2 regions of the Pseudarthrobacter sp. As-47 genome follow, and region 2 is predicted to be linked to the other one. Evidence: riboswitches for the same ligand, from Rfam matches in the RefSeq annotation. Region 2 holds a riboswitch; the other holds the start of a gene.

Region 1 (15,484 bases), on a different replicon from region 2:
CGCCCGCGCAGCGGAGGTTCCGAGCCGGATATCAATACCGGCTTCCTGCAGGTACTGGTGCGCCAGTTCACCGACTCGGGCGTCTTCCCTGTTGACCAGGCGTTCCCCGCGGTGGACAAGGGTGACCTTGACGCCGAAGCGGGCCAGGAACGTCGCCGTTTCCACTCCCACTGCGCTGCCGCCGATGATCACCGCGCGCCCAGGAAGGGTGGTGGCGGTGTAGGTTTCGCGGTTGGTCCATGCGGTGACCTGGTCCAGGCCGTCCAGTGGTGGAATCACGGCATCGGATCCCGTTGCGATGATGATGTGCTCGGCAGTGATTTCGCGGTCCCCGGCCTGGATCCGGCCGGGTCCGGTAAGCCGTGCCTCTTCCTTGATCACCTCCGCGCCCTGCTTCGCGTAGCCGTTCACTTGGGCTTTGTCGTCCAGGTTCCGGATCATGTAGTCCCGGTATTTGGCTGTTTCGTCCCAGTCCAGCTCGGCCCCGCTGACACCGGCTGCTTTTTGTACCTCCATGCGTGCTTCCGGCGGCCGCAGGACCGTTTTGGACGGGATGCAGGCCCAGTAGGCGCACTCCCCGCCGATCAGTTCCCGCTCAAAGATGACTACTTTCTTCCCTGCTTTCAGCAGGCGGTCCGCGGCGACCTCCCCGCCGGGCCCCATACCAAGCACTGCCACATCGAAATGTTCGTTCACGCTGATCTCCTTCAGATTGGTTTGATCTTTCGGGTTCTGCTCGTCAAACGTCTTTTCGTCACCCATTGTGGTGCCCGGGGGGCGCCGTGTGTCAGCAGCTGCAGCTCTGGACCCGGTTCCCCGGTTTTCCGGTTTCCCGGGCGTCGCTCTGGGAGAGCATTTTTCCGGCCATGTCCGAAGCGAGCCGGTACGCCTCCTCGACAGGGATGACGGTGCCCTCGGGGTGGTTCTTGAGCCAGGGTTCGGCTTCCTCGGGTGAGGCGAAGAAATGGACCTGGTTGCAGAAGGATGAGCGGACGGAACTGATGTCTTCCGGGTTAATCAGGGACACCACCGCGGTGGCCGGCTCAACACCGGTGACACCGGCGCTGCCGGCGCGCAGGCGCACCGGGGTGCTGGCGGAGTCGTAGGCGGATTCGATCCGTGCGGAGGCGCCCAGCAGGGTGGGGAAGATCAGGGTGTCCAGCGCGCACCAGGTGTAGAGCTGTTCGCCGTCCACTTCGAAGCGGTGCCGGGTGGCGCGCTGGGTCAGTCCCATCCCGACGATCCGGCCTGATCCGTCGTACTCGACGTCGGGCATGGCCGCAAGCGCGTCACGGACTTCTCCGACGGGGCGGCCCGTGGCCGCGGCAAGGTCCGCTGCGTCCACAGGGTCGCCCAGTGCGAGGAGTCTCAGCAGTGGCAGCCACAGCCAGGGCTGCATGCCGGTTTCGGCAGAGGCGAGGCGGTCGGTGACCTGGCTGACGTTGTTCGTCATCGTTCGTTTCCTTCAGGTGGGGACTTAGCTGGGAGCTGGCAAGGGTCAGGAGGCGCAGCAGGATAGTTTGGAGACGTCGGTGGTGAAGGACTGTGCGGCGATTTTGATCCCTTCGGCCATGGTCAGGTAGGGGGACCAGAGGTTCGCGACCTGGTCCACGGTCATCCCTGCCTCGAGGATGTACACCCCGGCGGCGGCCAAATCCCCGGCTTCCTTGCCGACCGCGGTGATCCCGACGATGCGTCCGGTGCTGTTGTCGGCAACGATTTTGATGAAGCCGCGGGTGTCCCGGTTCACCAGTGCCCGGGGAACGTATTCCAGGGGCAGGACCCGGCATTCACACCGGATGCCCGCCTCGTTGGCTTCCTTGTCGGTCATGCCGACCGCGGCCAGCGTCGGGCTGGTGAACGTTACGCGGGGCAGGTGCCGGTAGTCGACCTGACGGTCGGCGTTGTTGAAGGCGTTTTCCACCATCAGGGTTCCGTGAGCGGACGCGACGTAGACGAATTCCCGGTGCCCGGTGACGTCCCCTGCGGCCCAGATCCTGGGGTTGGAGCTGGCGAGGGTGTTTTCGACCAGGATCTGGCCGGTGTCGCCGGTTTTGACGCCGACGGCGTCCAGGTTCAGTCCGTCGGTGACGGGGCGGCGTCCGGTGGCTACCAGCAGCTTCGCGGCGCGGAATTCCTCCTGGCCCCCGGCGACCGTAGCGGTCGCAATGATTTCTGCGGTGGCCGGATCTGTGCGGACCGATGTCACGGCTGCGCGGCGGACGACACGGATACCCTCGTCGGCGAAGACGCCCATCAGGGCACGGGAGGCTTCCGGTTCCTCGTGCGAGGCAAGCCTGGAGCGGACCAGCAGGGTCACTTTCGATCCGAGGCGGGCAAAGAGCTGCGCCTGTTCCAGGGCCACGTATCCGCCGCCGAAGACGATCAGGGACTCCGGCACCTCGTTCAGTTCCATCGCGGTGGTCGAGGTCAGGTAGTTGACTTCATCCAGTCCCGGCACCGGGGGTGCCCACGGGGTTGAACCGGTCGCGACCAGGTAATGGGCGGCGGTCAGGGACTCGCGTGCGCCGTCAGGTCCGGTGATTTCCAGGACAGGTTCCTCCGGGGTGCCGGCGAACACCGCGGTGCCATGACGCAGGTCCCACCCGTAATCGGCGGCCAGATCAACGTATTTATCCGAGCGCATGGTTTCAACGAGGGAGCGTTTCCCGTCGATCAGCGCGCCCATGTCCACCGGGGCCGCCGTGGTGCTGATCCCGGGGAACCTTCCGGTCCCGTCCAATGCGACATGGCGGGCTTCTGCGGCTGCCAGGAGGGCTTTGGAGGGAACACACCCGGTGTTCACGCAGGTCCCGCCTACCGTGGAGCGTTCGATCATCACGACCCGCTTGCCCAGCTTGGTGGCCCGGATGGCGGCGGCGAAGGCGCCGCCGCCGGAACCGATCACGGCTAAATCGAAATCCGGTGCTGCCTCAGGCATTGGTCCTCCATGGAGTCTTGGATGAACACCCGAGGTGTTCTTCTGGTGCGTGCTGTCCCCAGTTTGCACCTTCCCCTGCACGGGAAGGTCAAGAGCGGAAGCGAAGAGTTGGGTGTTTGCTACGGAAGTGTTGTGTCAAGGAATGCCTTAAGGGCATCGGTCTTCATGGGCCGGGCGTCGGCCCGGCCCAGGATGTCGCCGTCAGGTGCGATGACGACAGTGCTGTCCAGGGATGTGACCGCGTACTTTTGGGTGAGCTCCCCGGTTTGGTCGACAACGAAGGGGTATCCGGGTGTGTCGGCCAGTTCACGGAACTCGTCCACCTGGGTTTTGGTGTTCTCCGGGGTTACGTCCACGGCGACGAAGTCTGCCTTGTCGGCGTATTGCTGTTCCAGTTCCTTCATCGCTTTTGCTTGCGGAACGCAGGTATAGCACCAGCTGGCCATGAAATACAGCACTGTCGGGCGGGTGGAGGGGACGGTGACGGCCTTGCCGTCCACGGCTGTGAGCTCGATCCTGTCCACGTTGTTTTCGCCCACCGGGCCGGCGGCTGGAGGGGTTTCGCTCCCGCGGTTCAGTGCTGTGAGGGAAAGGATCAGGATGAGTGCCGCGGCGGCTATAACGGCGGTTATGGTGAAGATTCGCCGGTGGTTTTTGGTCGTTGTCATGGGTTTCCTTGCTGGTTGGTGCGCCCTGGCGCTGTGTCGGGAAGAAGGGGTTCCGGGCTGCAGCACGATTCTGGGCTGTCGCTGCTGTCAGCCTCCTCCGCGGGTCCGCTGTTGTGCTGGGCCTTGCTGTTGTTGCGGCGCCGGAGGGACAGGGCAAGGGCGGCGAGGACGGCGGCTACCGCGGTGAGGGCGATGATCGGCCAGTTGCCCGAGATGAAACCGGACAGCACGGTGCTGGCTTCGGTGACCGCCCCGCTCATGATCCCTCCGGCCTGCCCGCCGGAGAGGGCCGGCACCCAGTAGAGCAGCAGGTAGATGCCCGCGAGGATGAGCGCGGCTCCGCCGAGACGGTTGACGAAGGGCAGCAGCTTTCGGACGTGGCGTGCCAGGGCGTCGCGGGCCACCGCTGCACCGAGGGACAGAAGTACCAGCACCACCGAGGAGCCCAGGGCGTAGGCGGCGAAGACCGCCAGCAGTCCGGCCAGGCTTCCGGTGGACACGGCCTGGGCGACGACAGCGAGCAGCAGGGCCAGGCTGCAGGAGAGCGCGGCCACCGCGTATGCCACGCCGTAGCCGAAGACGGCCCTGAGGCCCGATCCGGTCCCGTCCGTCTTCAGAATCCGGGGCAGGTTCAGCTTCGTCCCGGGCAGTTGCCATCCGAACACCATGCCAAGGCCGGCAACCACAATGACGGCTCCGATCAGCGCTGCCGCCCAGGGCAGCGCCGACGCGACCGACCGCAGGCCCACAGCGGCGAGCAGGCCGGCGGTAACAAAGACGGTGGCGAAACCGGCGCTGAGGGCAACCCCGGCCCGAAGACCTGCAAGCAGCGGCCGTTTCCGTCCCTCGCCGGGGCCGGAACCAATGAAGTACGCCAGATAGGTTGGCAGCATCGCAAAGCCGCAAGGATTCACCGTGGCCAGCATCCCGGTCAGAAACGCCAGACCCAAAACCCCCGTCATGCCCGTGACCCTGCATCCTTAGCGGCAGAAGCACCGCTCCGGTGGAGCCCGAACCGCTCCTGCTCCGGCGATAAACGGCTTCTTGGCCTCAAACCGGCCGCGGACAGGCTGTCCCCCGGACGGGAGCGGGCGCAGCAATCCGTCTGCGGGCTGGTCCGGCGCTGCGCCTGCAAAAGCAGGAGCCCCGCGGCAAGGGCTGCGGCGGCGACCATCCAGAGGTTGCCAGCCCTTGCGCCGGCTGCAGTGAGTACACCGGCTGCGCCTGTCAGAGCGGGTATCCCGCAGCACACGAGCGCCACCATCACAACACCAAGGGAGGACAGTAGAGCGCCGGTCGCAAGCACCAGGACAGGGCGCTCCCGGCCGTTCGCTTTTATTGACATGATCATCCCTTCCAATGTCCGGTCCCGTGTCAGCCCCAACAGGGGGCCGGACACAAAACCGGACGGCCAGTAGTCCGTTTCAACCCATCATTGACCTTCCACCGCAGGGGAAGGTCAAGCAGAGTCGCAGCGCCTGTCTCGGCACAGGTCCGGCGCGAAACCTTCCAGTACAATGGAATGGTTATGTGCGTTTTCGGAACGAAATTAGGGAACCGAAATGCGAATTGGTGAAGCTGCTGACGCTGTCGGCATGACTACGAAGACGATCAGGTTTTACGAGGACCGGGGGCTGCTCCCGCCGGCTGAACGTTCCGCGAACGGATATCGCGACTACTCGCACGACACTCTCAGCCGCCTCGAATTTATCCGCCGCAGCCAGATCGCCGGGCTTACCCTGGCGCAGATCCAGGGCATTCTGCGGATCCGCGATGACGGCATTACGCCGTGCACCCATGTTCGGGACGTCTTGGGGAAACAGCTGATGGACCTGGACCGGAAAATCGCGGAGCTCACGGCGCTTCGGGTGACCGTGGCCGAACAATATGCCACCGCCGAGGGGGCCGACCCTCAGCGCTGTGATGCTGAACAAATCTGCAGTTACATCTGACCGCCTCTGGGTGAGGCCCTTCGCCTAGCCGGCTCCCGTCGCGGCCAGTGCCGTCCGCAGTTCCGCAGCGTCTGGCTCCACAGCCCGGAAGACCTCCGTGCCGGCGGCGTCCAGGACCACAGCGGTGCTTACCTGGTTTATGCCATAGGCGGTAATGAGCCGTGTATCGGTATCAGAGGCAAAGGCCAGGGATGACGCCCCGTTTCCGGCCAGGAATTCCCGGATTTGGTCGGCCGTTTCGTAGGGCGCGATGTCCACGGCGACATAGTTCACGGCAGCGGGAGAGCTTCGCTGGACCTCGGCGAGCACCCGGGTTCCCGGCCCGCAGGCGCCGCACTCAATGGAGAAGAAAAAGAGCACGCTCGGTTTCGATCCCGGCACCGACACCTGCTCCCCCTGGCTTGTCAGGGCGGTAAACCCGGTGCCCAGCGCCGGGTCCTCCCCCGCCCCGGCTTCCCGCGTAGCCGGGTTGGACGTCAACGATACGAGCAGTGCTGCTGCTGATGCGGCGGCAAGCAGCAGTGCGAGGAGATTCCGCACTGAGGGCCATTTCGGCGGCGCCGGAGCCCCGTCCGTTCGCGCGGCCGGACGGGTCGTCATCGGTTGGTGCGCGCCGTGATTCTGCCCGGGACGGGATCTGGACCTGACCCGGCACCGGGGGCGCAGCAGTCCTCCGTGTCCCCTGAAGCGGCTTTCCGGCGGCGCTGGAGCGCCCGGACCAGGACGCCCGCGGCCAGGAACGCGGCGGCGGCAATGACCCATGGATTTGCCAGAACGGAGCCCGCCGCGCCCAGGGCGCCGGCCGCGATTAGCAGCGGCAGCCCACAGCACAGCACATGGAGCAGGAAAAAACCGCCGACAGCCCACGCTGTCCGGTTGCTCCGGTCCTTTGTCGTAGTTGGCACGCGGGTTCCTCTCAGCGCTCCGGGATCCTGACAGGGCCGGAGCCGTCGCAAATTGTCAGGCTCTTAGACCCAGTGTTGACCTTCCCCTATAGCGGAAGGTCAATACCGGTAAGGGAAATGCCCTCAAATGGGGGCTGATCCTGGGAGTGCTAAACCGTTCGACCGCCCTATTGGCGGGCGGCGAGAAGCTCCTCCATGTACCCGATCTCGGACAGCTGGGCCGTGGCAATGGAGCGGGCCAGGGAGGTCACGGCTTGATCATCGGTGCGGGCAAGGATTGCTTCTGCCATCTCGACCCCTGCCCCGTGATGCTCAATCATCAGCTCAAGGTAGAGCTTCTCCGCTTCTATGCCGTCGGCCTGACGGAGTCTGGCCAGGTCCTGGGGAGTGGCCATTCCCGGCATCGGAGTGACGCCGGAAGTCCCGTTCGTTTCCGTTCCGCCGTGAGTGCCATGGCTGCCGGCCCAGGCCATCGAGGGTTCGGATCCGGCCTGGGGCAGGCCCCATACCGAGAGCCAGCCGTACATCTGGCCGGACTGCTGCTGCTGGGACCGGGCGATATCGTAGGCCAGCTGGCCTATTTCGGGGTCCTCGGTGCGGTCCCGGACCGTCAAGCTCATGTCCACGGCCTGGAGATGGTGGGTCTGCATATCCCGGGCGAACCCGGCCTCCGGGCTGCCTTCGCCTGGGACTCCGGTCCGCGCAGTCAGGCGTCCAACCGCCCACCCGGCGAGCAAGACCAACACCAGCGCGGCACCGGCAGCGGTAACGCGCCAAAACATAGATTTTGCCGTCATCACTTGCGCCCAGGGGCGTCCAGTCCCCCCGTGCAAGTGGCTCCAGGCTCGGGTGCATCCGGTGACTGCCAGTATTTGGAGACAAAAAGTTCGATCCGCTCGTCCTCTGGCGAGTCAACCCCGACCTGCGCTCCCCAAGCTGTGAGCATGATGGGCGAGCTGGTTCCTTCCAAGGGCGAGAGCACGGCATAGGTGTCAGGAAGTGCGCCCTGCAGTGCTTCGGCCTGCGCAGCGGTGATCCTTGCCGGGTCGTACGTGGCCCAGATGGCCCCGTGCTCGAGTGCGTGGACAGCATTCTCGTCCGGTACCGGCTGGCCGTAGACGCCGCAGTTGAGCCAGACCGGCGAGTGGTCCCCACCAACCGGCGGAGCCTGTTGATAGCTGACCGGGTCCTTGACATGGTTCGCGCTGAGGCCGCTGAAAGTCTGCAGGCCGGTAACCTCAATGTCCCCACGGGCCTGCGGCGCTGGATCGTTCACCAGGGCGAGCAGGACCAGGCCGACCACCACTCCGACCGCTGTAAGGGAACCGATCACGGCGGCGATCCTGCGTCTCGTAGCCCGCCGCGCCTGCTGTGCCTTCACCAATGCCAGTTTGGCAGCGCCGTCTTGACGTGCCTGTTTGGATGACTTGCCGCTCGTCATAAGGAACCTCGTGGAGCGGTGCAAGGGTTATGTTGCATGTCTTCTGTTTCCATTCTGCCTGCCCGGGACGGGCCGTACCGCTGATCCGGGCGCTGGATGTGATGTTCTTCCCTCCAGTGTTGACCTTCCCCCGCGGTGGAAGGTCAATACTGGGGTGGAAATGCCATCAACAGGGTGTTTCCCGGGCGGTGCGCCGAACTCTGCCAGCCGGCCGGCCCATTCAAGTTCACCTGGCAGAGGTGGGGAACCCATCAGTGACGGCCCTTCGGCCGTCTTGGGGTGAAGCCCCTGAACCGCTATGCAGCCATGTCCGGTGCGTGCGGGCAGGGGCCGGGTTATTGTTCCTGACCCGAATCCGACAGCTAACCCCGCAGGCGCCGGCAGAAGGACATTTTGTGAACATCCACACTCCTGCCGGGGACTCCCCTGTGCCCGGTACGCACCCGCCCGCCACGGCAAGGCCCGCCAGTGGGCGGCGCCGCGCCGCACCACTTCAGGGCAGGCGCCGGGCGGACCCGTCCGCTGACGGGTCATCACGCCACCGTGGACGCAAGGCCGCGCTGGCAGTCATTGCCTCCAGCGTAGCCCTGACAGCGTCGCTGGCCTCCGCCCACGCAACCACCCCGCGCGCCACTACCCTCCCCCAAACACAAGCAGCAGGAACCACCGCGCCAGCGGATTATGTGCCCGTGGCTGCCGCCGCCGGAGCGCAGCTGAACTTCGAACGGACCGAGGTGACAACCAGCCCAAGCCCTGCTGCTCCGCCGCAACAAAAGACGCATGCCGCAGAAACAGCTTCCCCCGACAAGGCAACAGCACCCCCGCAGGGTTCCGTAAAGGCGGCTCCAGCTCCCCCGCAGGTTTCCGTAAAGGCGGCTCCAGCGCCGGGAGCCAGGCTCAGCTCCCCGGTACTAAATCCGGTGACCAATTCTCCATTTGGATACAGGACCAATCCGCTGACCGGGTCGGCAGGTGAACTGCACACCGGCCAGGACTTTGCCGCCGGCTGCGGCACGGAAGTCTTCAGCGCCGGCAAGGGCACAGTCATCGAAGCGGGATTCAGCCCCTACGGCGGCGGCAACCGCATTGTCATTGAGCATGGGAACGGCCTCCAAACGACCTACAACCACCTCGAAACGATCGGTGTACAGATAAACCAAGCGGTCGAAACCGGCTCGCGGATCGGGATTGCCGGTACAACCGGCAACTCCACCGGCTGCCATCTGCACTTCGAAGTTGTTGTCAACGGCCAGACAGTCGATCCCTCGGCCTGGTTGTAAATACCGGCGCCAGCGCCTCCGGTTCTGCCGCATACCCCCAGATGGGCACCCGGAGAGTGCGGCATCCGGAAATTACGGAAGGGCTGAAATTGAGGTTACGGACGGGACCTCCCGGGACCGCGACGGTGGCGGCATGGAGCGCGGGCGTTCTTGCCGCTGCCGTCATGGCTGCCCTGGCCGGTGTGGGCTACTCCGGTTCAGCCCAGGACCGTTTACTGTCGGACCCCGGCGCAGTTGTGCGCTGGGGTCTGCCGCCGGTCCTGGTACTGCATCACCTCGCGTTGGCTGCTGTCGCCGGGACGTTGATTTTCGCCGCTGCTATCCTGCCCCGGCACCATGGTCCCAAGGAGCACCCTTCAATCAAGGTGGCGCTGAGAGTAGTGGCGTGGGCAGCGGGGGTATGGGTGCTGGCCGCGGCGGCGGTTCTCCTGCTGACGTATGCCGATATCGCAGGCCGGCCTCTGAGCGGCGACGCCGAGTTCACGGACCAGCTCTGGCTGTTCGTCACCGACGTCGCGGCCGGCAGGGCCCGGCTGGCCATCCTGGTCATCGCCGTCCTGGTCAGTATGCTGGTCGTCGCCGTGCGCTCAGCCGTTGCGCTCCTGGCTACCGCCGTGCTCGCGCTTTGCAGCATCATCCCGGCCACTGCAGCAATCGGCCATGCTGCGGGAAGCGTTGATCACATCGGCGCCAGTAATGCCCTGGGCCTGCATGTGGTGGCAGGAACCGTATGGGTCGGAGGCATCATTGCCCTTGCCGCCGCCATTCCCGCTCTCACCCGCCCGGGAACGGGCCACACAGCAGCACAAACCGTCCTCCGGCGCTTTTCGGTCCTCGCCGGCCTGACCTTTGCCTTGGTCGTTGTCACGGGGACCATCAGTGCGCTCTACCGTCTGGGCAGTATTGACGGGCTGGTTTCCCCCTACGGCGCGTTGCTCCTGTCCAAGACGGCCGGGACCCTGCTCCTCGGGCTGTTGGGCCTAATTCATCGGCGACGGGTCATACCGGCATTGGCTGTTTCTGGCCGCCTGCCCCGTCTGCTGTGGCAGGTACTTGCGGTCGAACTGCTGATCATGGGCGCTGTCATGGGCCTTGCGGTCGCTCTGGCCCGCAGCCCCTCACCCGTGCCGCTGGAACCAGACCCGGACGCTACTCCAGCCCAGATCCTCACCGGATACCTGCTGCCTCCTGAGCCCGATATCACTGTGTGGTTCACCCAGTGGCGGCCTGACTGGCTGTGGATCACTGCAGCTATCCTCGCAGCGCTCTCCTACGGGCGGGCATACACAAGTGCCCGTCGAGCCAGGATCGCGTGGCCCAAACGCTGCCTGCTTAGCTGGTTCAGTGCCCTGATACTGCTGACCTTTATCACCTCCGGACCTCCCGCCGTATACGGCCCCGTCCTGCTTAGTGTCCATGTCGCCGGAACGATGGGAATGGCCCTGCCGATACCGTGCCTCCTTATGGCTGCACGGCCCTTGAAGCTGGCCCTGAAAGTTCTGCCGGAACGGACTGACGGCAGCGTTGGGCCACGGGAAGGCATTCTGTGGTTTGCACATATGACTGCCAAACCAGGGCCGCTGATTTCCGGACTGACTCTGGGATCGCTGACCGTCCTGTTTTATCTGACACCTGCCCTTGAACTGAGCCTCCGCGAACATCTGGCGCACGAAACCAGCTTGGTACTTTTTCTCACCGCCGGCGTTTTCTTTGTCACTGCGATCCGGTCCGGTAGTGAAAAACCAGGATCCCGGAATTTCAGGAACGCTGCCCTCACCGCAACATCAGCAGCAATTGGAGCGACAGGCCTTCGTTTCCTCAAGCCTGCAGGAATTGAACAGGAATGGTTCGCAGGTCTTGCACGCACATGGGAACCCTCCGCGGCTGCTGACCAACACCGCGCCGGTCTGGTACTGCTCCTCGCCGGCGCGCTCTCAGCAATCCTCATCACCGTCTCCCACAGCAGGACCACCTCCAAGCCGGACCGACCACACGGGAAAACGACGGCTCAGGACCACACAACAGCAGAGGAGTGATTCGAATGCCCACCCGCAGCATTGACCACTCCCGCGGAACCGAGAGGGACCCTGGCCACCGAGGTAAACGCTGAGGGTTCTCGATTCAGCTGGTCTTGAAATCCATCGTTCTAGAAAATGAAAATGCGCGTTGTTGGTTCCGTCACTGCTCTCCGTCACGCATTGATTGCAGGTAGCGTCTGATCCGGAAAGCCCGCCGGTCCCCCATGGATGGGCTTCTTTCCCCCGGCGCTGGATCGATGGAAAATGGTCCAGCCGCGACATAGCCGGTGAGGCGCGGGGACAATGACCGTATGAGGATAGAGCTGCTCCACATCGAGGACTGCCCCAACACGGCAAAAGCACTTGAGCAGGTGGAAGCTGCCCTGGCAGCCATGGGGCATGAAGATGTCTCAGTCCATCTGCGGCACATCAGATCCCCGGCCGATACAGCAGGGACCGGATTTGCCGGTTCGCCTACGATCACAGCAGACGGAGCCGACATCTTCCCCGACGGAGCACCCAGCAACGATCTCGCATGCCGGATTTACCCCACACCCGAAGGTCATGCCGGTGTACCGACGGTCTATCAAGTGATGGAAGCCCTGAGGAATCATGGCCTCTGACACTTACCGCCAATGTTCCTGTTGCGGGCGAACAATGCAACGCGAAAAACTTCATGCCCTCGGCACCGAACCGGCGTATATTTGCCGACGATGCGGGCTCTGGATCGCCTTGCGGCTCCGTACCCCAACCTGAGTCACGCCACTCAACGCCCGTCCTGCTTACAGCGGCAGAGGAAAATTTAACCAGCGTTTCGCGGGGCGAACATGATTACTGCCACTCCGAGCAGGCAGATGACGGATCCCGCCACGTCCCACCGGTCGGGCCTGAACCCGTCAAAGACCATGCCCCAGGCCAACGACCCGGCAACGAACACACCACCGTACGCGGCGAGGATCCTGCCGAAGTGTGGATCAGGCTGCAGCGTCGCGGCAAACCCGTAGATACCGAGGGCTATGACTCCCAGCCCGGCCCACCACCACTCCTTGCCCTCCCTGACGGCCTGCCAGACCAGCCAGGCCCCTCCAATCTCAGCAGCGGCGGCCAAGACGAATAACAGGACAGTTCTTGTAATGGTCACCGTTCCATCATGAATGCTTGGGTACGGACCGGCGGATTGTGCTGAGGTTGCCTGAATTTCCGTGCTGACCACTGTTGACAAAAACACTCGGTGAGCAGGACTTCGGACATTCGTGCACTCACCTTCGGAAAATGACAGCGGACTACGTTAGTCCGGGAACCCCGTTGATTCTTGGAACTATGTACCGAAACTGGGTGCGTTGGCACCGATAGTCATTGATAGTTGCGAGACGAGGAGCACGATCGTCATACTCCCTGACTGCGCCCAGTTGGGGCACACCCCAACCTGACGTCAGGAAACATTGAAATGACCGTCAGAATAGGGTGCGAAAACCAGTTCCTGCACATGCCTGGTGAACAGTCTTAGATTCGAACCCGACAGCCGACCTTGGTGATGAGCTTGTGGGGTGCCCTGCCATGTTTTCGGGAACCTGCGTGAGAAGGACGAATTGGCCATTGACACTTGTCGGCGACACAAGCCTGGGAGGAAGTCAACTAGGGAGGAGGTCTCTCGTTCCTCGGAGATCAGCACAGGCTCGGACAACACTGCCGAGGACCTGCTGATCCCGCCCCGGGTGAGAGCGTAATCTAGAACCTTAGAAAGCTGGGCTGAGTGAGCAGCCGCACGACTGACACTCCGCGATCAGATTGTGCCTCTAAGTGAAATGCATGCCTGTAGGAGGTGCTGTGAGATCGATTCGCGTAGGATCCCGCAAACTGGTCGCAAGTCCTGTCCTGGCAAGTTACTGGTTTGTCGCATCGGAACGGCAGCGGATTTACCATGGCAAACTAGACGGCCAGCCTGGCCCGTGGTCAGCGGACCCCATCCTTACTGCCCACCGCTTTACAAACGCCTACCGTGCAGCGGACCGGGTGTCCCAGGATCTTATCCGTGTTCAGTATGAGGGACCTCAAGACCCCGACAATATCCTGCTGCGGACGCTGCTGTTTCGCTTTTTCAACAAACCGGAGACCTGGTGCCTGATTGAAGAGGCCGTCGGGGTTCTCTCTACAGCGACGTTCGACACTGGTGTCCTCGACGGCGTTCTGGAAGATGCGATGGGGCGCGGTGAGCGGGTGTACTCCCCCGCGTACATCATCCCACCCCCGCCCTTCGGGGCGCAGCGCAAACATCTCAACCACCTTCGGCTCATCGATCACATCCTGGCTTCCGGAGCCGGCAAAGAAATAGCTGGCGCTTCCAGCCTCCAACAGGTCTACAAGATTCTTTCTGCCTATCCCTCGCTCGGGCCATTTTTGGCCTTCCAGCTGACCATTGACCTGAACTACTCCACCCTCATCGACTTCGACGAGAACGAGTTCGTAGTTGCCGGACCCGGTGCCAGGAGCGGACTCGCGAAATGTTTCCTTGATACTGACGGTTTTGGGCCCGAAGACGTGATCCGCTGGATGGTTGACCACCAGGAAGAAGAATTTGAACGTTACGGGCTTGACTTCCAGGATCTTTTCGGCCGCCCTCTAAAAATGATCGACTGCCAGAACCTATTCTGCGAAACGGACAAATACGCCCGAGTAGCCCACCCCGAGGCCGCTGGTATCGGTGCGAGGGTACGCATTAAACAGAGGTACGTCCCCGGCCGTGCGGTTGCCGCTCCCTTCTTTCCACCAAAGTGGGGGATCAACGACGCTGTGGAGAAGGAGCTGGCCAGCAACGGTCAGGCTAATGCTGGGGAGGACCGGCGGGGAGATGCTGTGGTCCTTGGCACGGTCAGTGCTCCTGTGCTTGCCTTCGGGTAACAAACTCTCTGGCGGCGGCACCCAGATCACTGTCCCCCAGCAAAGCCAGACGGGGCTCAAGATCTTCGGCAGTGCTTCCCCGTTTGAAGGACCAAAAAATATCAATCGCCCGAACGTAAGCGACGAGCATCGGGTCGCTGAACGGGATGTGCAAACCGTCGAGGTCGGCCCCGGCCCGGAGCTGATGCTCCAGGTCCATCCACTGCCCGTGAGCTTCGGCGGACCTTTCCCAGTCGGTGTCGTAGCGAAAGCTGCCGCCTGGGCTTTCATAGTCGACGGCCCCTGCCTGGCTGCCGAGCATGGTTCGGGCCCTGTCTTCAAACTCGCAGTAGAGGTGCAGTGACGAGGTGAAGAATGTCAGCTCACCCATCTCAAGGTGCAGCCACCTGGCCATCATCTCCAGCAGGACGCTCCACTCGAAGGCATTGATGGCAGAGAAACCGAACCAGATGTCGGTGCTGCGCGCCACCACGTTGAGGTTCAGCCGTCCGTCCCGGACCAGGAAGTGCAGCCAATTGTTGCAGGGAATGTCCGCGCTGTCCCCGAAATCAAGCTCCGGGTCAAACAGGCCCATGACGGCACGCCGTGATGATGGGAAAGCCTTGAGCTGGCTGTGGACTTCCGCTACCTGGTCGACCCCGTGCCAGCTACGAAGCCGCGGGCCGTAACCGGCCCGCCAGGTTTTCCCGCCGTCATCGGAGTACTGCGGCGCGCGCCTTAGATATGGGGTGAGATAGCCGAGGTCGTTGCGGCCGGCTAAGACCCACATCGTTTCCGCGATGGCCGCGAAGGGGTTGTTGTTCCGACCTGGTGTGTGCAGGAAACGGTCCTGGGGTCTTTGAATGACGAAGGCTTGCGTGGGAAGTTCTATGGCTGCCCCGTTGCGGCTGTCCACCCGTTTTCCTTCGGCGAGCAGACTGGCAAGCATGCCTTGGAAGGCGTCGTCAATAGTGTGGAAGGCTCGCATGCTCCGGCTTGTGCCTTAGCCTGCGAGCAGTTCGCGGTCGCGCAGAGCGTTCAGCAGAAACGCCGTGACGTCTGAGGGCGCCCCTTGGGGGACGCGGACGGTAAGGTCCTCGTGCGCCTTCGCCAGCTGCTGATAGCCATCCAGGACGGGGTCGGAGTTATTGGCATCGTCCTCGTATGTCTTGTCGAACAGGAAGACGACGGACGCGTCCAGCTGGGACCAGATGCTCTCGATCAGGTTCCGGAACGTTGCTTCAGTGATGCCGGCTGCGGGGAAGTCACCGCTGTACCAGCCGTAGGCCATGGTGGACCACCACCAGCGGTCCAGTACGACTGCCTGCGTTGCAAGCAGCTCGTTGATGCGGGGAACGCTCTCGGCATGGCATGCGAGGTGGGCAAGCTGTTTTGCGACACC
Region 2 (15,484 bases):
AGACCGAAGGGACCCTGGGCAAGCCTCAGAGGATGCTCGGCATCGCCGACGCCGTAACAAAAAACCTGACCGTCGATGAAGAACTCGCCTCGGTCCCGGCGCTGCTGACCATCGTCGGCAGGCTCAAAACCATCGACCCGGGAAGGGTCAACTTCATCACCGCCCCGACCGTCCCTGCCGCTGATCCAAACCGGCTGGATTTCGACGAGCCCGCAGCCACGAACCTTTTTGCCGCCCTGCGCAAAAGCGCCGACCTGACCGAGCCCGCCCCGGACAAGGATCCCACCGCGGATGAGTCCACTGACACGCAACCGGAACCTGCCTACGACAAGGCTCTGCAACCCGTAACCGTAGCAAACGGCACCGCGGTCCCCGGCCGGGCAGAAGATGTTCAGAACATCCTCACCGGCGACGGATACACCAACATCAGCGGCTTCCAAGCCCAGGTGACGGAGCAGACCATGGTCTATCACGGCACCGGTTTCAACGACGTGGCGGCCGACATCGCCGCCATGTTCGGGCTTCCGGCAACACGGGTGCAGCCCGCCGGGGTCCCGGGCGTCCAAGTCCATGCCGGCACCGACTTCGCCTTCGGGACAAAGCCGGCCGTAGAGCCACCGTCACTGACAGACCACGTCAGCCAAACAGCTGAACAACAAACCTGTCAGGAGACTAACCCCTTTGGTTAACCAACCGGCCGGGAAGGTACTTCCCCACACGGTGCAGCAATCAGCCAACATTCAGTGCTGCATGGCTGCCGGGCCCCACGCCTAGGACGGGCCGGTGCTGGCGGTGGGCGAGATGAACACCCGAGCCAACCAACAATTCCTCGATCCGGGGCGCCGAGCCCCGTAGGCGGACGCCCACGACAATCGACCTCGAACCTGGTGGTTGTGCTGGACCAATCCAGGACAGCTTCGGGCGGCCGATGAATGCAATCCCGCACGAGCTTCGTGAGGCCGGTGTTCGAGGAGGATGCTAACGCGCTCCGGATTCCGAAAGGTGAGGGGTTTCCCGATCAAAAGGGGATGGAGGCCATTTCCAGGGAGGGGCCGCCGTCAGGGGGTAGAGAATGTGCGTAGGTCAGAATTCGACGACTTCAAATTCGAGGAGGTCCGCGCCCGTTGCCACCGGTGAGCTGCCGCCGCCGTCGTGTTCGCCGGCCTTGCCGTTCCGCCAGTTCTGGGTAGTCCTCTTCGGTTGACCACGTGCTGACAACACATAGCGGTCATAGCCCTTGACGGGGCGGTGCAGCTGGAAGCCTTCGAATCCGGGCTGTCCGTCCACGGCGTGCGCCCGGCCGGAGAATCGATGCTCGAGCTCGGGGCCCTTGCCTTCGGGGACGTGAATGGCGTTAATCTGCACACCAGACATGGTCTTCCTTGGATGTGGGTTGGATCAGCGCCGGGGGCGCTTCTTCTGCCGAATCAGCAGACTCTTACTAGAGGTCCGACAGGCCGGTTCCTGCGTCATCAAGGCACGGGGAACGCTTGCCGGCGGGGACCCCGGTGGAGCGGAGGCAGGTGCATTGCGGTCCTTTCACGGCCGGAAGTGATGCCCAGACAAAACGCTGCATCTTGTTATAGAGCCCGAAGTCCAGGACTGCTCCGTCCAGCCTGGGCGCGAGATCGGTGCTGACGCTGATATTCACCCCCGGGCCCAGAGGGGCGGGACCACTGTGCTCCGGCGCTGCAGGCCGCAATTCGCACCGTAGCGGCTTACGCGGCAGCGTCCTTGAGAAGTACAGGCCCTGCTTCCGGCATCCGCCGGGACCCAAGTAGCAGTGCAGCGTGCCGCCGAACACCCCGATCATTTCCAGGGCCGCATCGGTGAGAAAGAACCGTCCATGGCCGGGCACCTCAGCAACAGTGAGTCCCGATGGCACGCTCCCGGTACCTTCCGGCTGCCCAGGCACGTCGACTGGCGCAGCCACACCGGCAGCTTTTTTACCCCTAACAGCCATAGCCAAAGATGCGGAGGTCCAAAAGGGTGATCATCACAAGCCTTCCATCAGGTTCCGAAAGCGGTGATTCAACGATACCCTTATTGCGTGCATATACGTGCACGTATGCACTTGGAGGGCGTCGGGATGTTGTCGGTTCTGCGTGATGTGACGTACAGGCGGTTGTTTGCCGCGCAGGTGATCGCGCTGCTGGGCACGGGTTTGCTAACGGTCGCGCTGGGGTTGCTGGCCTTTGACCTGGCAGGCAAGGATGCCGGGGCGGTGATGGGCACGGCGTTGACGGTCAAGATGCTCGCCTATGTAGGGTTGGCGCCGGTGATCAACGCGCTGGTGGCACGTTTGCCGAAGAAACCGGTGCTGATCGGTGCGGACCTGATCCGGGCGGGCATGGCGTTGTGCCTGCCGTTCATCACCGAGGCGTGGCAGATCTATGTGGTGATCTTCCTGCTGCAGTCCGCCTCGGCAACCTTTACTCCGGCGTTCCAGTCCCTGATCCCTGCCGTGCTGAAGCAGGAGAGGGATTACACGCGGGCGCTGTCGCTGTCCCGGCTGGCCTATGACCTGGAAGCCCTGGCGTCCCCGGCCATCGCCGCTCTGCTGCTGGGGGTGCTCAGCTACAACAAGCTGTTCCTGGGCACGGTCGGCGGTTTCCTGTTCTCCGCGTTCATGGTCATCATCACCACGCTGCCAGCCACCGGGACACAGGCTGGAGAGCCGTCGTCGTTGTGGCACCGCACCACGCTCGGCGCCCGGATCTTCTGGCGGACCCCTCGGCTGCGGTCCCTGCTGGCCCTGAACCTGGTCGTCTCCGCCCCGACCGCGCTCGTGCTGGTCAACAGCGTCGTAGTGGTCCGCGACGTCCTGCACCGCCCGGCCACCGACCTGGCCCTGGCCCTGGCATGCTTCGGCATCGGCTCCATGCTGGTGGCCCTGGGCGCTTCCCGGCTGCTGGAACGCCTCGGGGACCGGGCGGTAATGCTCACCGGCGCCGCCCTCATCCCGGCGGCCCTGGCCGGAGCAACGGCCCTGCTGTTCCTGCCCGCCGGCGCTGCGACCTGGTGGTGGCTGCTGGGGTTGTGGTTCCTGCTCGGCGCCGGGAATTCGACCATCCTGACGCCGTCGTCGCGGCTGCTGCGGGAGGCTTCGACCGAGGAGACCCGGCCTTATGTATTCACGGCCCAGTTCTCTCTCTCACACGCCTGCTACATCATCAGCTACCCGCTGGCCGGGATCGCCGGGGCGGCAGTCGGGCTGGGTCCGGCCGCGCTGGCCTTGACACTTCTTGCGATGATAGGGGCTGCAGGAGCATTCCTGTCCTGGCCCCGGCGCACCGCCGGAGCCGGACCCGCTGAGAGTTTGGAGCAGGGTGATGAGCAGTCAGCCGGACCACGGCCTCAGACCCGCGCCTGAGAAGCCGTCGCTCGTCCATCGCGTCGCCCCGGGCCCGCAGCTGCTCGAAGCAGCCGCCGGAACCCTGCGGCTGCTCGCCGAACCCACCCGCCTGCACCTCTTGTGGTAGCTCGCCGACGGGCCCAAGACCGTCACCGAACTCACCGCCGCGTCCACGGCCCCACGGACCGTGGTCAGCCAGCACCTGGCCAAACTGCGGCTCAGCGGCCTGGTCGATACCCGCAAGGACGGCCGGCATGTCATCTACTCGCTGCACGACGGGCACCTCATCAGGCTGATCCGCGAAACCTTCAACCACGCCGACCACCGGCTTACCGGCGAACCAACCCACGACTAATCCAGATGTTCCGGACGCCGCATGATTTGTTTGTAGTGCCCGGGTCTGAATACTGTCCGCCTCCTTTCGGCCTCATCGTTGCCTTTATGCGCCAATGGCTGTGCTCATCCTGGCAGGTAACTGCCCTTCTAGTCCGGGAGCCGGCTTTGCCGGTGGACCTTTAGTGCCCGTTCTTTCGCCCTGTAAGAGGTGAGGGCTGCGCGGGGACGTCCGGCCGCTTTGAACAGGTCAGCGGCCCATTCAAACTCGGCGGCGGCAGCGAGGTATAGGCACTCATCAAAAAGTCGGCGCCCGATCTGATGGCGGACTTGGGCTTCCCTGAACTTCGTGCGTGCGGCGCGCAGTGCCCGTTCCTGCATCTGGGCGGCGTCCCGCCAGCGATACAGCCGTTGGTAGGCGTAAGCGAGAACGAGCAGGGCCCGGAACGGGTCCGTGGAGTCGGCCAGCAGTTGCTGGGCTTCGCTGACTGCTTCATCACCCCGTCCCAGAAGGGACAGAACCCAGACACGTTCCAGGTCCGTGCAGTCTTCCAGGCGGGCTTCCATTGCCTCCCGGTCCACGACCACGTCCCGCAGCGTGGCTGGATCCACGAACCAGACCTTCTCCTGCTGCTCCATCAGTCAGCTGCCTACCTTGCCATGATCAGCCCGCACGTAACGCACGTGAAGGCGATCAGCCCGGCAGTGTTCATCGGGCAGTAGGCGGGGTACGGAAGATATTGCCGCCGTCAGTGGAGACGACGAGCCCTTCAGTGGTGGCGGCCCAGATCGCTGGTTTGCCTTCAGTTTTTTTCACCGCGGTGATTGCCTGGACCTGTCCTTTGATCGAGCCCGTGCGGGTCCAGGTGCTTCCGGCGTCTGTTGAATAGTGGACGGCACCGTCGGGTTCGACGCCGAAGATTTCGGTGCCGCTGGCGAACGCAACGAACTGAACGATGGGGGCCTCTGTGTTCAGTGCCCAGGTTTTTCCGCCGTCGGTGGAGCGCTGGAGCCCGTCGCGGGTGGTGGCGAGAACAGTGTCGGTTTCGGGATTGCCAGCGAGAACGGCCGGTACAAAATCGGCGGTGGCCGGGGACCAGGTTTTCCCGTCGGGGCTGGTCTGAAGTGTCCCGTCGTAAGCAATGATCCCGGACTTGGCGGTGGCAAGGGCGTGGAAGTCCGATTCGCCTTGGCGGGACAGCTGCTCCCACGTTTTTCCGCCGTCCACGGAGCGGATCAGGCCCATGGGGTTGGGCATGTCCGAGCCGGGGCCAGGGTGCCCGGAAGCATAGAAGACACCTTGATCAGCGGCAGCGGTGAATCCCATCAGGTCGTTGGTCTCACCGATCTGGGTGGCGGAGGACTTGGGCTTGGTGACGTCGAAGAGGCCTTCATGGGTGGCCAGCAGGACCTGATCCGTTTGGCTGTTCACGCTCAGGCCGTGGACATGGGAGCTGGGAAGGCCGGCGCCCGCGGTGGACGGTGCGGTCGCAACCGGTGAGCCGGAGGAACAGGCGGACAGGGTCATTACAAGGACGGCGGCCGCGGAGAATCCAACGGCGAAACGTCCTCGGGTCATAAAACACAGGGGCACGGGGAACTCCAAAGTGGTCCGGGAAATGAGGGGGGAAGGCGCCGGCCCCACGGGGGCAGGGCCGGCGCCGTGCTGATGTGCTGGCTACAGGGCGGCCAGCAGGTCTTTCATTTCCTGGATTTCAGCTTCCTGTGAGCTGACGATGTCCTTGCTGAGCTGGACCGCGTCAGCGTTCTTGCCGTCAGTTGTTTCGGTCTTGGCCATCATGACGGCGCCCTCGTGGTGGGCGATCATCTGGGTCAGGAACAGCTTCGCGGCCTCGGTGCCCTGGGCGGCCTCAAGCTTTGCCATGTCGTCCTCGCCCATCATGCCCTCCATGCTGTGTGCCGAGGGCATGTCAGCGGGCATCTGCGTGGGCTGTCCCCAGCTTTGAAGCCAGCCGGTCATCTTCTCGATCTCCGGCCCCTGGGCTGCCTTGATCTTGGTGGCCAGGTCCCTCACGGCGGCGGGGATGCCTTCCTTCTTGAGCATGATGTCGCTCATGGCCACAGCCTGGGTGTGGTGCGGGATCATCATCTGCGCGAACATGGTGTCCGCATCGTTGAAGTCCACCGAAGCTGCGGCCGTGGTCGCCGGGGCTGACGTCGATGGCATCGCCGAGCTGCCGTGATTCATGCCGGGCATGCTGGTTGCCGGACTTCCGGCATCAGAGCCGGCGGAACATCCGGCGAGGGCGATTACTGCTGCGATAGCGGCAGCGGAAATGGCCAGGGTCTTTTTCATGAAAATCAGGGTCCTCAAAAGTATCAGCGGCGCATGGGCGCGCCTTTGGACTGCACGTGGAGGCGGCCCGGAAGGGCCTGTCTTGATGCATGCCGAAGTGGCTGGAGAGTATGCGCTGCGGGCAGGACACGGCGCCGTCAGTGCCGGTTTACGTCCGGCTGATACAGAGGTCACCGGGAGAGGGGCTGTCCGGTGAGTAGGAATAGTTGATGTTGGCTGCGGCCCCCACCCCGAACTCCGGCAAGGCGTAGGGCGCCGTTCCGGGGGCAGGGGCGGTCAGTGTGGTGTTTCCCGGGGCCAGCACGCAGACACTGACCCCGGCAGACATTTCAGGGCAGGAACCTGCAGGGGCGCAGGACGACGGCGACTCAGGTGCTGCCTGGGTAACGGCCGTCCCGTCCGGGGACGCCCCCGTTGCATGAACTTGCCCGGCCGGGTTTCCCTGCACGCCCATGGACGATCCGGCGGCTGCTGCCGGCATCGTGTGCGCGGCGCTCATGTGGTGCGCCCCAGTCATGATGTGCATGCCGAAAATACCGGCAATGATGGCCAGGGCCACCGTCAGGAAGCCTGCACGCAGGAGGAACGCGGGGAAAGGTCCACGCGATAATGCGGTCACAACAGTTCCTCCCTTCCGTGCAGGTTGTACAGGGTCTAAGCCTACCGGCAGGAGCTTTACTTGCCGGTCACAGCCTCTTGTCCAACGTATCTGGGAGGCTGCCAGCGGCACGGACACGACGTTGTAGCCGGTGGCCCAGATCAGGTTCTGCCACATCTTCCAGTAGCTGGCCCGGGAGAGATCCACCATCGACAGCACAGCCCGGGGATCGTTGCCGGCCAGCACTACTCCAGCGGATTCCATGGCGACGTCTGTGCCGGCGCCGATCGCGATGTCGGCCTCGGCCCGGGCAAGTGCCGGTGAGCCGTTCACTCCGTCACCGACCATGGCTACCTTCAGACCGCGGGCCTGGTGGTGGCCGTCGTGGCCGCCGCCGTGAGGCTGGGTGTGGTCTTCCATGGTTCCTCCTTGAGAGGAGACTCCGCCTCATCCCGGAAGGTTCGCTGCGCGGGAGGCTGGAGAAGTTAGTTGCCGATGAGTGTGTAGCCGGCGCAGGTGACAGCCTCAGGCACAGCGGAACTGTCGGCTTGCTGCCGACAATCAGTCGGGAACGGCCGCCCCGGAACGAGGTCAAAAGAGGCCGATTCCACACCCTCAAGGGCGGGGACACGGCCTTCCGGACGGTCTGCACGCAATGTTCGCAGGTCAGACCCTCCACTGCGAATTCGGCGTTACTGGCGCCGGCAGCCGTGGCTTATCCGGAAGAGGCTTGGGTTGGGCAGCAGCTGCAACAAGTAGCGGCTGAGACGGGGGGCGGTTCAGCGGTTTCAGTTCCACGCATGTCAGTTTCCATTCCTTGAAAATGAAAATGAAAATGAAGATGAAGGCGATGGGCGCTGGGGTTGAACGGCTGTGAAAGGCGGCGCGGTGGGACATACCACTTTACGGACAACACCTCGAATAAACCCCCTGGGGGTATATCGGCAAGTGCAAAGTAAGAACATGCCGCCCGGTCCGTTATGCAAATGTGACAAGTGGGGCTGCTGTGACGTAGGGTCTAAAGCCGTGCCGGTTTCTCCGAAGGCGGCATTCCCTCGCAGACTTGCCTAACTCTGCCGCTGCCCGGGATCCGTTCGCAAATTCGTCCGGCAGAGACGGGGAACCCATATTGGCCTGCTTCCGGCAGACCTTGGGGTGAAGCCGTGCCTGGTGCATTCGTGCATCACCACGGCCGGGTGTCTCCCATCCGAATCCGACAGCTAACCTCGCAGGCAGTGGGAGAGGCCCTTTCATGCCCATTCGCAAAGTTCACGGCCGCCGTCGCGCGGTCCCCGTCCACACGAACGCCTTCGCAGTCCTGACAAAGTCCGTCGCTGACAACGTCGGCGGTGTGGGCCGCCAGGCCGCCGTCATTGCAGCCGCTTCCGGCCTCGTGCTGACCAGCGGTATTGCCGCCCAGGCAGCAGACGCCCCAACCCAGCGTGAAGCGGAGCCGGCATCGGCAACAAACCTGGAAGTCGCCAGCCAGGTACAAACCCCGCTCAGCGCGGACGCTACAGTCCAGATCACCTTCGAGCGTCCTGTCGTGAAGACAACCGCAGCGCCTGTGGTGGAAGCACCCAAGCCCGTTGAGGCCCCCAAGGCCGCCGTTGCCGCGGCGCCTGTTGTTGCGAAGGCAGCTGCTGCTGCCCCGGCCAAGGCCCAGATCACCGTTACCCCTGCTGCTGCCGCTCCTGTTGCAGCACCGGCAGCCGGCGGGATCAACGCCACCATGGTCTCCTCCGCCTACGCCCAGATCGGCATGATCCAGGACTGCACACGACTGGTCGAGAACGCGCTCAATGCTGCAGGGATCCCCGTGGGCGACCTCGGCCCGATGCAGTTCATGAACTACGGCACCGTTGTCTCCGATCCGCAGCCCGGTGACATGGTCATGCAGCCCGGCCACGTAGGCATCTACGTCGGCAACGGCCAGGTCCTCAGCTCCGGCCTCAACGGAAAGAACGAAACAGCCGTCCACCCCCTGACCTGGATGACCTCCAAGGGTGCCGTCACCTTCGTCCGCCCAGGCAAATAAAAAACCGCTGAAGGCCGGTGATTCAATGCCTTGGGGGCAATGAATCACCGGCCTTCGGCGTATCCCGGCCGGGTCAAATCCGCAGCCCGGATGTTGGACCCATCCCCCAGAGCATGGAGGATTCACTAAGTGCTGTAACGTCGGATGCGCTGAGCGCCAGCTGTAGCAGCCCGGCCATCGCGCCGAGCCTTGCTTTTCCTCAGCGGCCGCTTTTTAAAAGGGATACATGAACGCCAACACTCCAAGCCAGAACTCTGCCGCTGTTCCTCAGCCTGGTGGTGACCCTGTTCGTCCACATGGTATGCCCCTCGGAGCGCGTCGACTCGTGCTCATCGGAGGCTTGTGCATTCCGATCGGCCTGGTAGCGGGGCCCTTCCTCTTCGGCATCCAGATCATCGCCGTGGCCGGCATTGTGGCAGTGAGTGTCGCTCTATCTCACGGGAACGGCAAGGCATGGTTCACGCGGTGGCCACGCCTGACAACTGCCGCCGGCGTGGCCTGGATTGCGGCCACGATTGCTTACTGGCTGACCATCATGGTCGCTGCGGACGCCGTGGTTCCGGTTTCGAAAGCATCTTCGGTGTTTTTTTCCGTCGGCATCGCCGCCTTCGCCATGATGGCGGCGGCTGTCCTGGCCAGTACCGTGGCCCGGGTCAAATCGGGCAGGCTTCAAGCCGCAAGCGCCTGACCACACCGCCTGCCGACGTCCAAGAAAAAGGCGTCAGATGCGTGGCGAACGAGCCGCATCGCCAACAGCAGCACCAATTTGCCGGTTAGCGGGATCCGCCACCAGGGCCATCGAATGACATTCAGTTACGCCGGACCACCCCTTATCGAGCGAGGAAGAATGAACCTGATGCCAACCGTCTGGACCAGCGAAGGATATGTTTCGCTGACCACGACACCTCCGCCGAGCCCTGAAACGAACGGACTGAGGCCAGGCCTTACCCAGAACATGGTGACGCCGGGATTGCTGGGGTTTGTCATGACCGCGTTTATGGTCATCGCCGTCGTGACCCTCATGGTCTCGATGACGCGCCGGATCCGCCGCCTCCGCTACAGCGAGCAGCTCCGTGAAGACACCACCACGCAGCCCGGCCAGGGGACGCACCGCCTGCGCATCGCTGATTCTTGAGTACAAGATTGCTTGAATACAGCGATAGCTGTACTTTGGATTCGTGCAAACGCTCATGCAGGCGCCGGTGCTGGCCCGCTTCGGTTACGCGGTCTCCGACCCGACACGCGCCCGGATCCTGTTGACCCTCTCCGATGCTCCGGCCTACCCCTCGGATCTTGCGGACTCCCTGGGTGTGTCCCGGCAGAGCATGTCCAACCACCTGACGTGTCTGCGCGGCTGCGGCCTGGTTGTAGCCGTCCCTGACGGCAGGCGAACCCGGTACGAACTTGCGGATGCCCGTCTGGGCCACGCCATCAAGGACCTGCTCGGTATTGTCCTGGCAGTGGATCCGTCGTGCTGCGCCGCGGACGGGGAGTGCTTCGCGTGACAGCCGTGCTGCAGATTCCGAACCAGCAGCGGCGGGCTGTCCTGTCGCGGAGGATCCGGTTGTTCGCGGCAGCGACCATCACCTACAACGTCATCGAGGCCGTGGTCGCGCTCTGGGCCGGTGGAGTCTCCGATTCCTCAGCTCTGATCGGGTTCGGGCTGGATTCGGTGATCGAGGTGACCTCCGCCCTGGCCCTGTCCTGGCAGTTCTCGGCCAAGGACCCCGAACGGCGTGAGCACCTGACCCTGCGGATCATCGCCATCTCCTTCTTCGCCCTCGCCGCGTTCGTGGCCGTGGACGCGGTCCGGTCCCTGACCGGCGGAGGCGAGGCCCGGCACTCGACGCCCGGCATCATCATCGCAGCCCTGAGCCTTGCGATCATGCCTGTCCTGTCCTGGGCGCAGCGCCGCGCGGGCCGGGAACTCGGGTCCCGCACCGCCGTCGCCGACTCGAAACAGACGCTGTTGTGCACCTACCTTTCAGCGGTTCTGCTGGTGGGCCTGGTCCTGAACAGCACCCTGGGCTGGTGGTGGGCCGACGCCGGCCACATGTTCACAGACTCTGCCGGCCTGCTGATCGCCCTGATCGCCGCGTCGTGGTCACAAATCATGGACGACATCCTCGCGCGGGGTGCGGATCTGGCAGTCCGCGCGGTAGCGGCCGTTCTCGTCGCGTCAGTGATTGCCGGGATCGGAATGCTCTTGCGGCCCTTCGTGCAGCGGCGCTTGCAGAAGCAAGAACGGCCCTCGCGGACCAGGGTGTTCACCGCCCTGTACAGCCTGTCCGTGGCCGTGTTCGTCGTGCTGGTACCCATCACTTTGGTGTTTCCATCAGTGCGGGTGGTGGACGTGCTCGCGAGTCTCGGTGTGGTCTCCGTCGCCGTGGGATTCGCCTTCAAAGACGTTCTGGAGAACCTGCTCGCGGGGTTCCTGCTGCTGCTGCGGGACCCGTTCAAGTCGGGGGACCAGATCAAAGTGGCCGGCTACGAGGGGACGGTGGAGGGCATCACCGTGCGCGAAACCCTGCTGCGTACCACTGACGGCGAACGCGTGCTCATTCCCAACGCGCACGTCTACACGGGCGCGTTGGTCGTGCAGACGCACTACCCGACCGTACGACTCACCTTCCGCCTTCTCGTCGATCCGCACGCCAACCCCGACCTGATTCGCACCACCGTCACACAGGCACTAACGCCGCTCAACGCCGAAGGTGCACCTCCCCCCGATGTCGTCCTGAGGGGCGCTAGGGAGGGAGCTCTCGAAATCGAGGGCCCGCCTGTGGTCCAGATCCGACCGCGCATCGCGAACCGCTGCCCTGGACCGCGCCCTCCCGGCGGCACTGCAAGCATTTCGAGACGCGGACATCGACCTGGACCAGCCGCGGACCGTCTTCGTTCACGAGACCCACGAGGACAACCCCGGCAGCGGCGATCGCGGCGACCCCATGTAAGGGCCGGGGAAGGCCTCTAGCAGCCGGAGAGGTTGATAACCCGTGAACATTGCCCTGCGGTGGGCCGGGCACTGCAACTACAGGCCGGGCTTGGAGGATGTTGGCTCAGCTGTGCTGGTCTCATCGCTGGTACCCGCATAGTCCGTCGCTGTGCAGGAACAGTGCCCTGTCCGTTGTCTTCCGGCTGAAGCCAGTGCAAGCCGCTGTGCATGGCAAGCACGTCAATGGGCCCTGAGAGCCATGGGCCGCGGTTGCCGCGGCTTCTATGCTGAACTTTTGCGCCTCCACCCCGGGGGTCTCATCGACGAAGTCATCAGCTAAGCGGCCGCGTTTGCCCAGGTTGCCGGCAGCACGCTGCGCCTGGCGGTCAGGGATGGACTGTCGAGCGGCTTACCGCGGACCTGAAAAAAGATATGCCGCCGGACCGTGATCGATGCCGTTGGCGGAGCGATCATGGCCCAGAACCGGTGCAGCCATAACGAGCGTTTAAACTGCCGGCCAAAGCCTCCGGGCACCAGAACCAAAAGCTCCACGTGGCGGACCTCATAGCCGGGCTTGGTGTCACCCCGACAATTCCCTGCGCCTCGCAGGACTAAGACACTGAATCGGCTCCGCGTATGCCGGACGAGTCAACCGATCACAAAGCGCGACACCCCATACGTCCCCGAAGGTTACCTGTCCTGAAGCCCAGGGGCACGGCGACAGCCAATGCCTCTCGGGGATACGCTTACTATGAGCGAGTGCGTGCGCCCCATCTTACTGTTGCCGCGCATGCCGGATTCGGCTGCTGACCGTTGATAGAGGCCTCGTTGTTGCCGGATCATACTGATTCTTATTCCGTCGTTTTCTTCCGGGGAAGGATGACACACGGGGAGCTTAAGTTGCGTGTGAGTCCAACATCTGCGGCTGGTCCGACGGTCTGTTCCGAATCCACGGATAGCCATCAGCGGTAGTCAGGAACACCGTATCGCAACGTCTTCCCTTCATAGATTTTCTCGCTCAACGTCTTCACCGCAGCGGTGGTGTGTTGCTCGCGGCACGATTTAGGAGTCGACGTTCACGCCAAGCCTCTTGACTAAACGTAGACTCCTGCAGCAATGGCCAAACAAGGCACACCTCCGTGCAAACATTCTCGAGGTTAAGGCCTCCGCCTCACGGGGCGCGGGAGGGGAACCCCGTGCCACTATCGGTGGGGTGTTGACTCCTTGCTGGCCTCACGGCCGGGTGGTGCGGCGGTGATTGCGTCCGATATCGTGCCCGAGAGATCAGGGCTGAGTCGTGGAGGATCCCAGGGTGACGGTGATTTGTTGTTGTTTGCCGCCGCGTGTCAGGGTGGCGTCAAGGGTGGCACCGGCGGGTTGTTCATGCACGGCGGCTGTCAGTTCGGAGGCGTCCTGAATGGCGCGGTTCCCGAGGGCTGTGATTACGTCGCCTTTCTGAATGCCGGCTTTGTCCGCTGCGGATCCTGCTGCTACGTCTGCGACGGCCGCGCCGATGGAGAAGTGGGATTTTTTGCCTGCCGCTTTCGGGGTGATTGTCACGCCTAGTTGGCCGTGGGTGGCGCTACCGTGCGTGGCGATTTCCTGTGCGATCCTTGTGGCATTGTTGATCGGGATGGCGAATCCGACGCCGATGTTTCCGGCGGAGGTGCCCGAGGATGAGTTTCCGCCGGCTGATGCGATGGCGACGTTCACCCCGATGATCTCGCCTTGGGTGTTCACCAGTGCACCTCCTGAATTGCCGGGGTTGATTGCTGCGTCGGTTTGGATCACGTTGAGGCTGACGTTGCCGTTGGTTGTCGGTGCGGAGCTTTGTGAGCTGTCCGGTGGGGCAAAGCTGAAACTGCCGCCGCTGTCGGGTTGCCCGGAATCGTTTGCGGGGTTGTTGGGGATGGCCGAGGATGCAACGCTGATGGTCCGGTTAAGAGTGGAGATGATGCCATCTGTCACTGTTCCGGTAAGCCCCAATGGTGCGCCGATGGCTATGGCGGTGTCACCGACGTTGACTTTGGAGGAGTCTCCCAGCGCTGCAGGGGCCAGGTTTGGGGCGTCGACCTTGATGACCGCGAGGTCAGAGAGCGGGTCCGCGCCCAGGACGGTGCCCGGGTAGACGTTGCCGTCGCTGGTGCGCACTTCGAGGGCCGGGTTGGGTGCCTTCCCGTCGAGGGTGACCACGTGCGTGTTGGTCAAGATGTGTCCCTGGGTATCCAGGATGATGCCCGATCCTGTCCCGCCGGTTGTACCTGAGGTGACGGCGATAGTGACTACGCTCGGTGTCGCTTTTTGGGCTGCGGCGGAGACTACATTCACGGAATCAGTGTTATTCACAACGGTCTGCGTCGTCCGGGCCGTCCCTGCTGCTGCCGGGGCGCTTTGGGCCTCGAGCAGCGAGTCGGTGCCGGTTGCTGCCACGCCACCGGCCAGGGCAGCCAGGACCAGCCCTGTGACGATTAGGCGGGTACTTGGACGCCGCTGGGTCCTGCTTTCGGGGGAGTGAGCTGCGGGGGCAGGAGGGAGGTAGCTTTTGGGTGCAGCGGCCGGCTGTGGCGGGCGGTGGGTGTAATCCGTTGTGTCGTCCCTAGAGACGGAACCTTTCCCTGGATACGTCCAGGGGTCATGGGCAGCAGGCGGCCCCGCGGGGAAAGGCCCGCCAGCATCCGCGGCGGGGTAGGAGGCCGGGGGTTGTGAGTCCGGGCGCTGCGGACCAGGCGAACTAAGGGGGTGTGTCATCGGGTTGCCTTTCTATACGTGTTGACTGGTTCGGTTCCCCCTTTGCCTTCAGTGCGGGAACTCCCACTGGGAGTTGTACGGTGCTTCGCTGGGAGGGTGCTGTGAATCGGTGGCAGTCGCGGTCCCGCTGTCCCCCTGGGCCTTTCAGTTTTCGGGCTGTTTGGTGCTGGGGCCCGAGGTGGCGGGCCTGTTCATCAGGTGTTCAAGGAGCGCCGCTTCGGGTTTGCCGGGGTGGTTGGAAATACAGTCAAGCAGCCGGTTCCGTGCGGGCAGGTGCTCCGGGCTGGTGTCGGCGAGTATCTCGTCTATCAGTTCCTGGGCCTGCTTCCGCAGCGATTCCGGGCCGTTGTCCTCCGTGGTGGGGGAGGGGCCTGGCCTGGTTTCGCCGTTTTGTCCCGCCCCCACCGTGTTCATGGAACGCATGTCCTTCTGGTAAGCCAGCCTTGGGCTACTTGGCCGCGCTGGAACCGGTATCGGGTGCGTTTGAGGCGTCAGGCGCTTCTGAGGCGTCGGCGGCCTCGTTCTGGTCGCCGTTCTGTCCATCATGGTCGGCGGTTTCGTTGTGGTCGCTGTTCTGTCCCTCAGCCTGGTCGGCGGCTTCCGTGGCCAGGACCGTGGCGTTGCCGGCATCGATCTTGACTTCACTTACGGCGCCCGCGCCGTCCTTGACTGTGACCTCATAGACCAGGAAGCCGTTCTCGTCTCCAAGGTCAGAGGAGAGGGCACTGGATCCGGGTATGGAGGCCACTGCTGCGGCTTCGGCTGCCTTGGCGTCGATGGTTGCCAAACCGGCCAGCTGTGCGGATTCCTGGGTGTCGGATTGTTCGCTCCCCGTTTCGGGGACGGTGATGGAACCATTGAGTTTTGGTTCCTGCTGTTCACCGCTCTCCGTCTCCGGCGCGGGCTGGCTGACGGGCGCGGTGGGCGTTGTGCTGGCATTGGCTGCGGAGAGTCCGGCGATGGTTCCGCCACCGACAAGCGCGAGACCGGCGAGAGCACCGATGAGGGTCTTGCGGTTCTTGAATGTGCTGTTCATGGTGTTGGCCTTTCGGTCGATTCCTGCACGCCGGCCTGGTCCTGGATGGATCCGATGTGTTCCGGCGCCTGTACCCACTCTCGCCCCAGTGCCCTAAGAGAACGCTGAGGAAACCTGAACGATC

The links. A riboswitch is a leader RNA that binds a small molecule or an ion and turns the genes downstream of it on or off. The one in region 2 is predicted to bind cyclic di-AMP.
Region 1: another riboswitch for cyclic di-AMP. It lies ahead of AC4BCK_RS21105 (M23 family metallopeptidase); the one in region 2 lies ahead of AC4BCK_RS09245 (NlpC/P60 family protein).

Annotation. Positions count from the first base shown of each region.
Region 1 is NZ_JBYZMU010000002.1:37,367-52,850, reverse strand. Features, by position in the region: gene AC4BCK_RS21160 (dihydrolipoyl dehydrogenase family protein) at 1-696, opposite strand, end outside; gene merB (organomercurial lyase MerB) at 788-1,453, opposite strand; gene merA (mercury(II) reductase) at 1,499-2,941, opposite strand; gene AC4BCK_RS21145 (TlpA family protein disulfide reductase) at 3,061-3,609, opposite strand; gene AC4BCK_RS21140 (cytochrome c biogenesis CcdA family protein) at 3,606-4,571, opposite strand; gene AC4BCK_RS21135 (hypothetical protein) at 4,568-4,873, opposite strand; gene AC4BCK_RS21130 (heavy metal-responsive transcriptional regulator) at 5,172-5,561, shown strand; gene AC4BCK_RS21125 (TlpA family protein disulfide reductase) at 5,586-6,101, opposite strand; gene AC4BCK_RS21120 (hypothetical protein) at 6,158-6,466, opposite strand; gene AC4BCK_RS21115 (DUF305 domain-containing protein) at 6,634-7,263, opposite strand; gene AC4BCK_RS21110 (thioredoxin-like domain-containing protein) at 7,263-7,847, opposite strand; cyclic di-AMP (ydaO/yuaA leader) riboswitch at 8,125-8,299, shown strand; gene AC4BCK_RS21105 (M23 family metallopeptidase) at 8,303-9,187, shown strand; gene AC4BCK_RS21100 (bifunctional copper resistance protein CopD/cytochrome c oxidase assembly protein) at 9,313-11,223, shown strand; gene AC4BCK_RS21095 (thioredoxin family protein) at 11,517-11,828, shown strand; gene AC4BCK_RS21090 (YnfA family protein) at 12,008-12,346, opposite strand; gene AC4BCK_RS21085 (nucleotide kinase domain-containing protein) at 13,015-14,103, shown strand; gene AC4BCK_RS21080 (thymidylate synthase) at 14,075-15,070, opposite strand; gene AC4BCK_RS21075 (dTMP kinase) at 15,086-15,484, opposite strand, start outside.
Region 2 is NZ_CM177088.1:1,985,527-2,001,010, forward strand. Features, by position in the region: gene AC4BCK_RS09195 (LCP family protein) at 1-689, shown strand, start outside; gene AC4BCK_RS09200 (antibiotic biosynthesis monooxygenase family protein) at 1,084-1,374, opposite strand; gene AC4BCK_RS09205 (peptidase) at 1,442-1,885, opposite strand; gene AC4BCK_RS09210 (MFS transporter) at 2,090-3,373, shown strand; gene AC4BCK_RS09215 (hypothetical protein) at 3,333-3,482, shown strand; gene AC4BCK_RS09220 (hypothetical protein) at 3,543-3,710, shown strand; gene AC4BCK_RS09225 (hypothetical protein) at 3,839-4,327, opposite strand; gene AC4BCK_RS09230 (F510_1955 family glycosylhydrolase) at 4,398-5,267, opposite strand; gene AC4BCK_RS09235 (DUF305 domain-containing protein) at 5,367-6,005, opposite strand; partial or broken gene AC4BCK_RS09240 (heavy metal translocating P-type ATPase) at 6,721-6,975, opposite strand; cyclic di-AMP (ydaO/yuaA leader) riboswitch at 7,659-7,852, shown strand; gene AC4BCK_RS09245 (NlpC/P60 family protein) at 7,856-8,641, shown strand; gene AC4BCK_RS09250 (hypothetical protein) at 8,982-9,329, shown strand; gene AC4BCK_RS09255 (hypothetical protein) at 9,498-9,776, shown strand; gene AC4BCK_RS09260 (ArsR/SmtB family transcription factor) at 9,820-10,146, shown strand; partial or broken gene AC4BCK_RS09265 (cation efflux transmembrane domain-containing protein) at 10,143-10,736, shown strand; gene AC4BCK_RS09270 (mechanosensitive ion channel family protein) at 10,842-11,615, shown strand; gene AC4BCK_RS09275 (S1C family serine protease) at 12,861-14,006, opposite strand; gene AC4BCK_RS09280 (hypothetical protein) at 14,469-14,747, opposite strand; gene AC4BCK_RS09285 (PepSY domain-containing protein) at 14,773-15,360, opposite strand.